Regions from separate parts of the Vibrio sp. RC2502 genome, predicted to be linked through region 1. Evidence: riboswitches for the same ligand, from Rfam matches in the RefSeq annotation. Region 1 holds a riboswitch; the other holds the start of a gene.

Region 1 (3,670 bases):
ACTGATGGCGATCGCTGCCGCACGACACGTTGGTGTAACGCCAGAACTTGCTTGTCAGGCGTTGGGTCGTTTTATCAACACTAAGCGTCGTTTAGAGCTCAAAGGTGAAGAACAAGGCATCACGGTTTACGATGATTTCGCGCATCACCCTACGGCAATTGAACTGACACTGGGCGGTTTGCGTAACAAAGTGGGTGAAAAACGTATCCTTGCTGTATTGGAACCTCGCTCTGCCACCATGAAGCGTGGTGTTCATAAGAACACACTCGCGGATTCGCTACACAGCGCAGATGAAGTGTTCTTATTCCAGCCAGACAATATCGAATGGTCGGTGCAAGACATTGCTGATCAATGCAAGCAGCCAGCGTTTGTCGATGCCGATATGGATAATTTTGTAGCTAAAATCGTCGAACGTGCTCAGCCTGGAGACCAAATTCTGGTAATGAGTAACGGTGGCTTTGGTGGTATTCACGGAAAACTTCTTGAGCAGTTAAAACTAAAAGCCTGATTGATATGCACAACAAAATACAACCCTCTCAGAAAAAAGCCATCACGTTGGCATTAACGGGTGCCTCAGGTGCTCCTTATGGCCTTCGTCTTTTAGAATGTTTGGTCGCGGCGGATTATCATGTCTACGTTCTGATTTCTTCGGCGGCTCGCGTTGTGATGGCAACCGAACACAACCTTAAGCTGCCAAGTGGGCCAGACGCCGCAAAGCAAGCGCTGGTGGAACATCTCAACTGTGATCCAAATAACATCACTGTTTGTGGTAAAGATGACTGGTTCTCACCGGTAGCGTCTGGCTCAGCGGCACCAAAGCAAATGGTGGTTTGCCCATGTTCAGCAGGAAGTGTTGCGGCGATCGCGCATGGTATGTCGGACAACTTGATCGAACGGGCGGCTGATGTGGTAATGAAAGAACGCGGGCAACTGTTGCTCGTGGTTCGTGAAACGCCATTTTCAACGCTGCATCTTGAGAACATGCACAAGCTATCGCAAATGGGCGTCACCATCATGCCAGCGGCTCCGGGCTTCTACCATCAGCCAAAGAGCATTGAAGACTTAGTGGACTTTATGGTGGCGAGAATTCTCGACCACTTAGGTATTGAGCAAGGTTTAGTGCCTCGTTGGGGCTATGACCAGCGCTCGTGAGCTGATTGTGTAACCACTCAAATACCTTTACAATCCATCCAACTCATCGGGGAGCAAACCCATTTTGCATTGAGTCAATCAATGCATTTGGGCGCTGAGACCTAAGTGCTTTACTAGGGACCCGTATTACCTGAACCAGATAATGCTGGCGTAGGAATTGAGTCTGGATATTGGAAATCCTTAATAGCCGCCTCAAACCCTGTGCCGCTCAACTTATTTCTCTGAAATACTCATGGAGAGCGAGCAGTGAAAACCACTCTAAATCTGATTGCCTTAGCTGCAATCACCTCTACTTCAGCGTTTGCCGCTGAAAACACATTAACCATCTATACCTACGACTCTTTTGCCGCAGATTGGGGGCCGGGTCCTAAAATCGAGCAAGCTTTTGAAGCAAAATGTGGCTGTGACGTTAACTTCGTAGCGTTGGACGATGGTGTGTCGATCCTGAATCGTCTTCGTCTTGAAGGCGGTAATAGCAAAGCCGACATCGTGTTAGGTTTGGATAACAACCTGATGGCTGAAGCGAAGAAAACCGGTCTGCTTACCGAGCACAATGTGGATACGGCCAACACAGTGTTACCAAACGGTTGGAGCGATACGACGTTTGTACCGTACGATTACGGCTACTTCGCGTTTGTGTACAACAAAGAGAAACTGGCTAATCCGCCGAAAAGCATGAAAGAGCTGGTGGAAACGCGCGACGATTTGAAAGTGATTTATCAAGATCCGCGTACGTCAACGCCGGGCCAAGGTTTGATGCTGTGGATGAAATCCATTTATGGCGACGATGTGACGCAAGCGTGGCAGAAGTTAGCAAGCAAAACCGTAACGGTCACGAAAGGTTGGTCTGAGGCGTATTCTATGTTCCTAAATGGTGAGTCCGATTTAGTGCTTTCTTACACCACCTCACCTGCGTACCACTTAATTGCGGAAAACGATTCGAAGTTTGCGACGGCGAATTTTGCTGAAGGTCACTACATGCAAGTTGAAGTAGCCGCCAAAGTGAAACGGTCAAAAAATTCAGAACTTGCTGATCAGTTTATGAATTTCATTTTAAGTGATGAGTTCCAGTCAGCGATGCCAACGGGCAACTGGATGTACCCAGTTACTGACGTTGAGTTACCTAAAGGTTTTGAAACCTTGAGCGTTCCAAGCAAGTCGTTGAGCTTTAGTGCTGATGAAGTGGCAAAAATGCGTAAGTCTTGGATTCGCGAATGGCAAAGTGCACTGACGTTTTAGCTGACGTTTCCACCCTCATCTGAATGAGATAGGTTTTACCTTTGAATTCTGTTCCAAAAATAGGTTTAGGGGTCGCGATGATCATCGCGACCTTTGTTATTTCTGCCCTAGGTGCTTTGATTGTTCAAGCCCCTTCACTTGATGTGTCTGTGGTATGGGACGACCCGTATTATCAACATGTCACCAAGTTCAGCTTTTACCAAGCTTTTCTTTCCACATTGCTCAGTGTTGGTTTTGCCATTCCAGTTGCGCACGCGCTTTCGCGTCGCCAATTTTTGGGTAAATCATTACTGCTTAAGCTATTTGCATCGACACTGGTTTTGCCGGTTTTGGTTGGTGTTTTTGGGCTATTAGCTATTTATGGCAACAGCGGTTTGTTAGCGCAGTGGCTGCAAGGTTTCGACACCAAACTTCCATTTTCTATTTATGGTTTGAATGGCATCTTACTTGCCCATGTGTTCTTTAATTTACCTTATGCGGCACGCTTGCTGCTGCAAGCCTTGGAGTCTATCCCTGCTGAGCAACACAAGCTGTGTTCGCATCTTGGTATGAGCCATTGGGATAAGTTTCGCTGGGTGGAATGGCCGCGTTTAAGGCAGCAACTTCCTCACGTTTGTGGCTTGGTATTTATGTTGTGCTTCACCAGTTTTGCCACTGTGATGGCGCTGGGTGGCGGGCCAAAATCCACCACTATTGAGCTGGCAATCTATCAAGCGATTAAGTTTGATTTTGATTTGCAAGCTGGTGCGTTATTAGCGTTGTGGCAGATGCTGTTGTGTGGACTACTTGCGATCGGAGTTCAGAAGTTAACAAAGCCTGTTGCTATCAGTGCTGGCAGCACATCGGTACAGCAATTTTTAACGAAGGATCATGGGTGGTCAAAAGCTTGGGATAGCTTTTGGATCATAGGTGCCTTTTTACTGGTGATACCGCCGTTACTGATGGTGTTACTGAGTGGTATCAACCAACAAGTTTGGACGGTGTTAACCGATGAACGTTTTTGGTCTGCGTTATCTAACTCGCTCAAAGTTGCAGGGTTAGCCAGTGCGCTTGCGGTCGCTGCGGGAGTGTCTATATTGTTGACCAGTCGCCGTTGGCGTTTGCAGTATAAAAATACGCGAGCTGATCAGATAGAGTTAATCGGTACCATTATTCTAGTGACGCCGGGGCTGGTGATTAGCACTGGCCTATTCTTACTACTGCGATCATTTACCGATGTTTTTAGCTTGGCGTTTTTTGTCGTGATTTTGGTGAATGGTATGATGGCTTTGCCTTACGT
Region 2 (3,670 bases), 370 kb from region 1:
CCATCACCAAGAGATAGAGCGACATCGTACTTCGCACAAATTTCACAGATCTCGCGGAAATGGGTGTATAAGAAGCTTTCTTGGTGATGCGCTAGACACCACTTAGCGATAATCGAACCACCACGCGAAACAATCCCCGTCACTCGCTTCGCAGTCATTGGAACATAGCGAAGTAGTAAACCAGCATGGATAGTAAAGTAATCAACACCCTGCTCTGCTTGTTCGATTAACGTGTCGCGCATGACTTCCCAATTCAGGTTCTCAGCAATGCCATTTACTTTCTCCAAAGCCTGATACATAGGAACCGTACCAATTGGCACCGGGCTATTGCGTAAAATCCATTCGCGAGTTTCATGAATGTTACGGCCGGTAGAAAGGTCCATCACGGTATCGCCACCCCAGCGTGTCGCCCAGACAAGTTTTTCCACTTCTTCTTCGATTGAAGACGTGACCGATGAGTTACCAATATTGGCATTCACCTTAACTAAGAAGTTACGGCCAATAATCATTGGTTCAGATTCTGGATGATTGATATTCGAAGGAATGATGGCGCGACCTTCTGCGACTTCTTTACGAACGAATTCTGCAGTAATGTCTTTAGGTAGATTTGCACCGAAGCTTTGGCCGGGATGCTGCTGAGTCAGCACGTCATCGCGATATTTAGCGCGCCCCATGTTCTCACGCAGTGCAATGTATTCCATTTCCGGAGTAACAATGCCTTTGCGAGCATAGTGTAGTTGAGTGACGCATTTTCCGGCTTTAGCTCGTCGAATACGTGGTAAGTTGCCATAACGCAAATCATCTAAGGTTTCATCGTCAAGACGCTCTTTTGCGTAAACAGAGCTCACGTCTTCAAGGATTTCAGTATCATTGCGTTCTTCAATCCACCCTTCTCTAAGCTTTGGTAAGCCACTGTAAAGGTCGATAGCGTAATCTGGATCGGTATATACACCAGAGGTGTCATAAACACGTACAGGCTCATTCGGCTCAAAAATTGGAGCCTCTTTGGTGCCACCAATTAGGCTATCAGCCAAAGAAATTTCACGCATTGGCACTCGGATGTCAGGACGAGAACCCTCTACATACACTTTGGTTGAGTTTGGGTACGGCTGTACCGAGAGAGTATCAATAAACTGTTTTGCTTCCAGCCTCGCTTGTTTGCGACTCGACATAGCATTTTTCCTTGCTTGTTATTCTAGATAAAAAGTATTGGGATAAAAATGCTTGGCGGATAGATGCGACAAGAGGGGTCGAATTATGGACGATTAGAGTTCAGGTGCTCACTCTTTGTCTATTACTGCATTCGACGTTTTGATAGGTTAGCCAGACGTTGTCTGGTGTAGGTATCTTCTCTTGTTCCCTTCGCAGATATTAATCTGATCAGGTTCAACGGATCCCGAATTAACGGTCTCAGCCTTATGGCACTCCGACAAGTGAAGCCAGTATATAAAAACGGCTTGGTTAAACCAAGCCGACCTGATTACATTTTCGTTACTTTTGCTAGCTACGCATCAATAATTGGAAACCGATCCAAGCCGCCGAGATACTAAGAACAACATTCAATAAGATGTTTAAACCCATTTTAAAGAAAGCACCTTGCTGCATAAGCAGTACGTTATCCATAGAAAATGTTGAAAAGGTGGTAAGCGCACCAAGGAAGCCTAGGCCAATCACTTGTCTCCATGGTTCAGTTGCTAATATTTCACTTTCAAATGCAGCAATGAGCAACCCCATAATGAAAGAGCCAACAACGTTAACAGTCAGCGTACCGTAAGGAAAGCCCCGCCCGAAAAGTAAGACACAAAACTCAGACACTAAATATCGAGAACACGCACCGATTGCCCCACCGAGTGCGATAAAGCCTAAAATAGAAAACTGCCCCATAATTCCCCCAATAAGTTCTGATGATATTGTAATCAAAATCGCTCAGTCATCGGTAACACAATCTTAGAATTCGACAATATAATCGCTTTAAAACCACTAAAATATTTAAAAGTTACAGGAGTCACTTTTACATACGTTCCAAGCAATTTTTCATAGGAAGAACCCTTAGGGGAATTTGCGGTTTAGATAAACATATCTCGTTTAAGTACTACTTGAAGATAGAAAGATCTCTTCAGCTCAGATCTACAGATACAAAAAAGCCCCAGTCTTTCGACTGAGGCTTTAAATATGGCAGGGGTGGAGAGATTCGAACTCCCAACACGCGGATTTGGAATCCGCTGCTCTGCCAATTGGAGCTACACCCCTGTAGTATCTACAGTTTATCACATTGTAGATTCAAAAAAACCTCGCAAAAGCGAGGTCTTTGAAATAAGTGGCGGAGCGGACGGGACTCGAACCCGCGACCCCCGGCGTGACAGGCCGGTATTCTAACCAACTGAACTACCGCTCCGCACTGGTTAGACCTAAGTCTAAATTTAAAGCCTGGCGATGTCCTACTCTCACATGGGGAAACCCCACACTACCATCGGCGCTATTTCGTTTCACTTCTGAGTTCGGAATGGAGTCAGGTGGGTCCAAAACGCTATGGTCGCCAAGCAAATTCTTTAATTCGGAAAGCTGTTTTTGTGTTCTCTACACATTCAATTCTGTTCTTGCTTCGAGTCCATCAAAACCCCTTGGGTGTTGTATGGTTAAGCCTCACGGGCAATTAGTATCAGTTAGCTCAATGCCTCACAGCACTTACACACCTGACCTATCAACGTCGTAGTCTCCGACAACCCTTTAGGATACTTAAAGTATCAGGGAAGACTCATCTCAGGGCTCGCTTCCCGCTTAGATGCTTTCAGCGGTTATCGATTCCGAACTTAGCTACCGGGCAATGCGTCTGGCGACACAACCCGAACACCAGAGGTTCGTCCACTCCGGTCCTCTCGTACTAGGAGCAGCCCCCTTCAATCTTCCAACGCCCACGGCAGATAGGGACCGAACTGTCTCACGACGTTCTAAACCCAGCTCGCGTACCACTTTAAATGGCGAACAGCCATACCCTTGGGACCGACTTCAGCCCCAGGATGTGATGAGCCGACATCGAGGTGCCAAACACCGCCGTCGATATGAACTCTTGGGCGGTATCAGCCTGTTATCCCCGGAGTACCTTTTATCCGTTGAGCGATGGCCCTTCCATTCAGAACCACCGGATCACTATGACCTGCTTTCGCACCTGCTCGAATTGTCATTCTCGCAGTCAAGCGGGCTTATGCCATTGCACTAACCTCACGATGTCCAACCGTGATTAGCCCACCTTCGTGCTCCTCCGTTACTCTTTGGGAGGAGACCGCCCCAGTCAAACTACCCACCAGGCACTGTCCGCAACCCCGATTAGGGGTCGACGTTAGAACATCAACACTACAAGGGTGGTATTTCAAGGACGGCTCCACACATACTGGCGTACGTGCTTCAAAGCCTCCCACCTATCCTACACATGTAGGGTCAATGTTCAGTGCCAAGCTGTAGTAAAGGTTCACGGGGTCTTTCCGTCTAGCCGCGGGTACACTGCATCTTCACAGCGATTTCAATTTCACTGAGTCTCGGGTGGAGACAGCGTGGCCATCATTACGCCATTCGTGCAGGTCGGAACTTACCCGACAAGGAATTTCGCTACCTTAGGACCGTTATAGTTACGGCCGCCGTTTACCGGGGCTTCGATCAAGAGCTTCGACCGAAG

Evidence for each region. A riboswitch is a leader RNA that binds a small molecule or an ion and turns the genes downstream of it on or off. The one in region 1 is predicted to bind thiamine pyrophosphate.
Region 2: another riboswitch for thiamine pyrophosphate. It lies ahead of thiC (phosphomethylpyrimidine synthase ThiC); the one in region 1 lies ahead of thiB (thiamine ABC transporter substrate binding subunit).

What each region holds. Positions count from the first base shown of each region.
Region 1 covers NZ_CM141453.1:306,886-310,555, forward strand. Annotated here, with positions in the region: gene mpl (UDP-N-acetylmuramate:L-alanyl-gamma-D-glutamyl-meso-diaminopimelate ligase) at 1-508, shown strand, start outside; gene ACYJZR_RS01510 (flavin prenyltransferase UbiX) at 514-1,152, shown strand; TPP riboswitch at 1,190-1,326, shown strand; gene thiB (thiamine ABC transporter substrate binding subunit) at 1,399-2,391, shown strand; gene thiP (thiamine/thiamine pyrophosphate ABC transporter permease ThiP) at 2,433-3,670, shown strand, end outside.
Region 2 covers NZ_CM141453.1:3,248,823-3,252,492, forward strand. Annotated here, with positions in the region: gene thiC (phosphomethylpyrimidine synthase ThiC) at 1-1,172, opposite strand, end outside; TPP riboswitch at 1,341-1,439, opposite strand; gene crcB (fluoride efflux transporter CrcB) at 1,501-1,884, opposite strand; tRNA gene ACYJZR_RS15170 (tRNA-Trp) at 2,174-2,250, opposite strand; tRNA gene ACYJZR_RS15175 (tRNA-Asp) at 2,319-2,395, opposite strand; rRNA gene rrf (5S ribosomal RNA) at 2,426-2,541, opposite strand; rRNA gene ACYJZR_RS15185 (23S ribosomal RNA) at 2,633-3,670, opposite strand, start outside.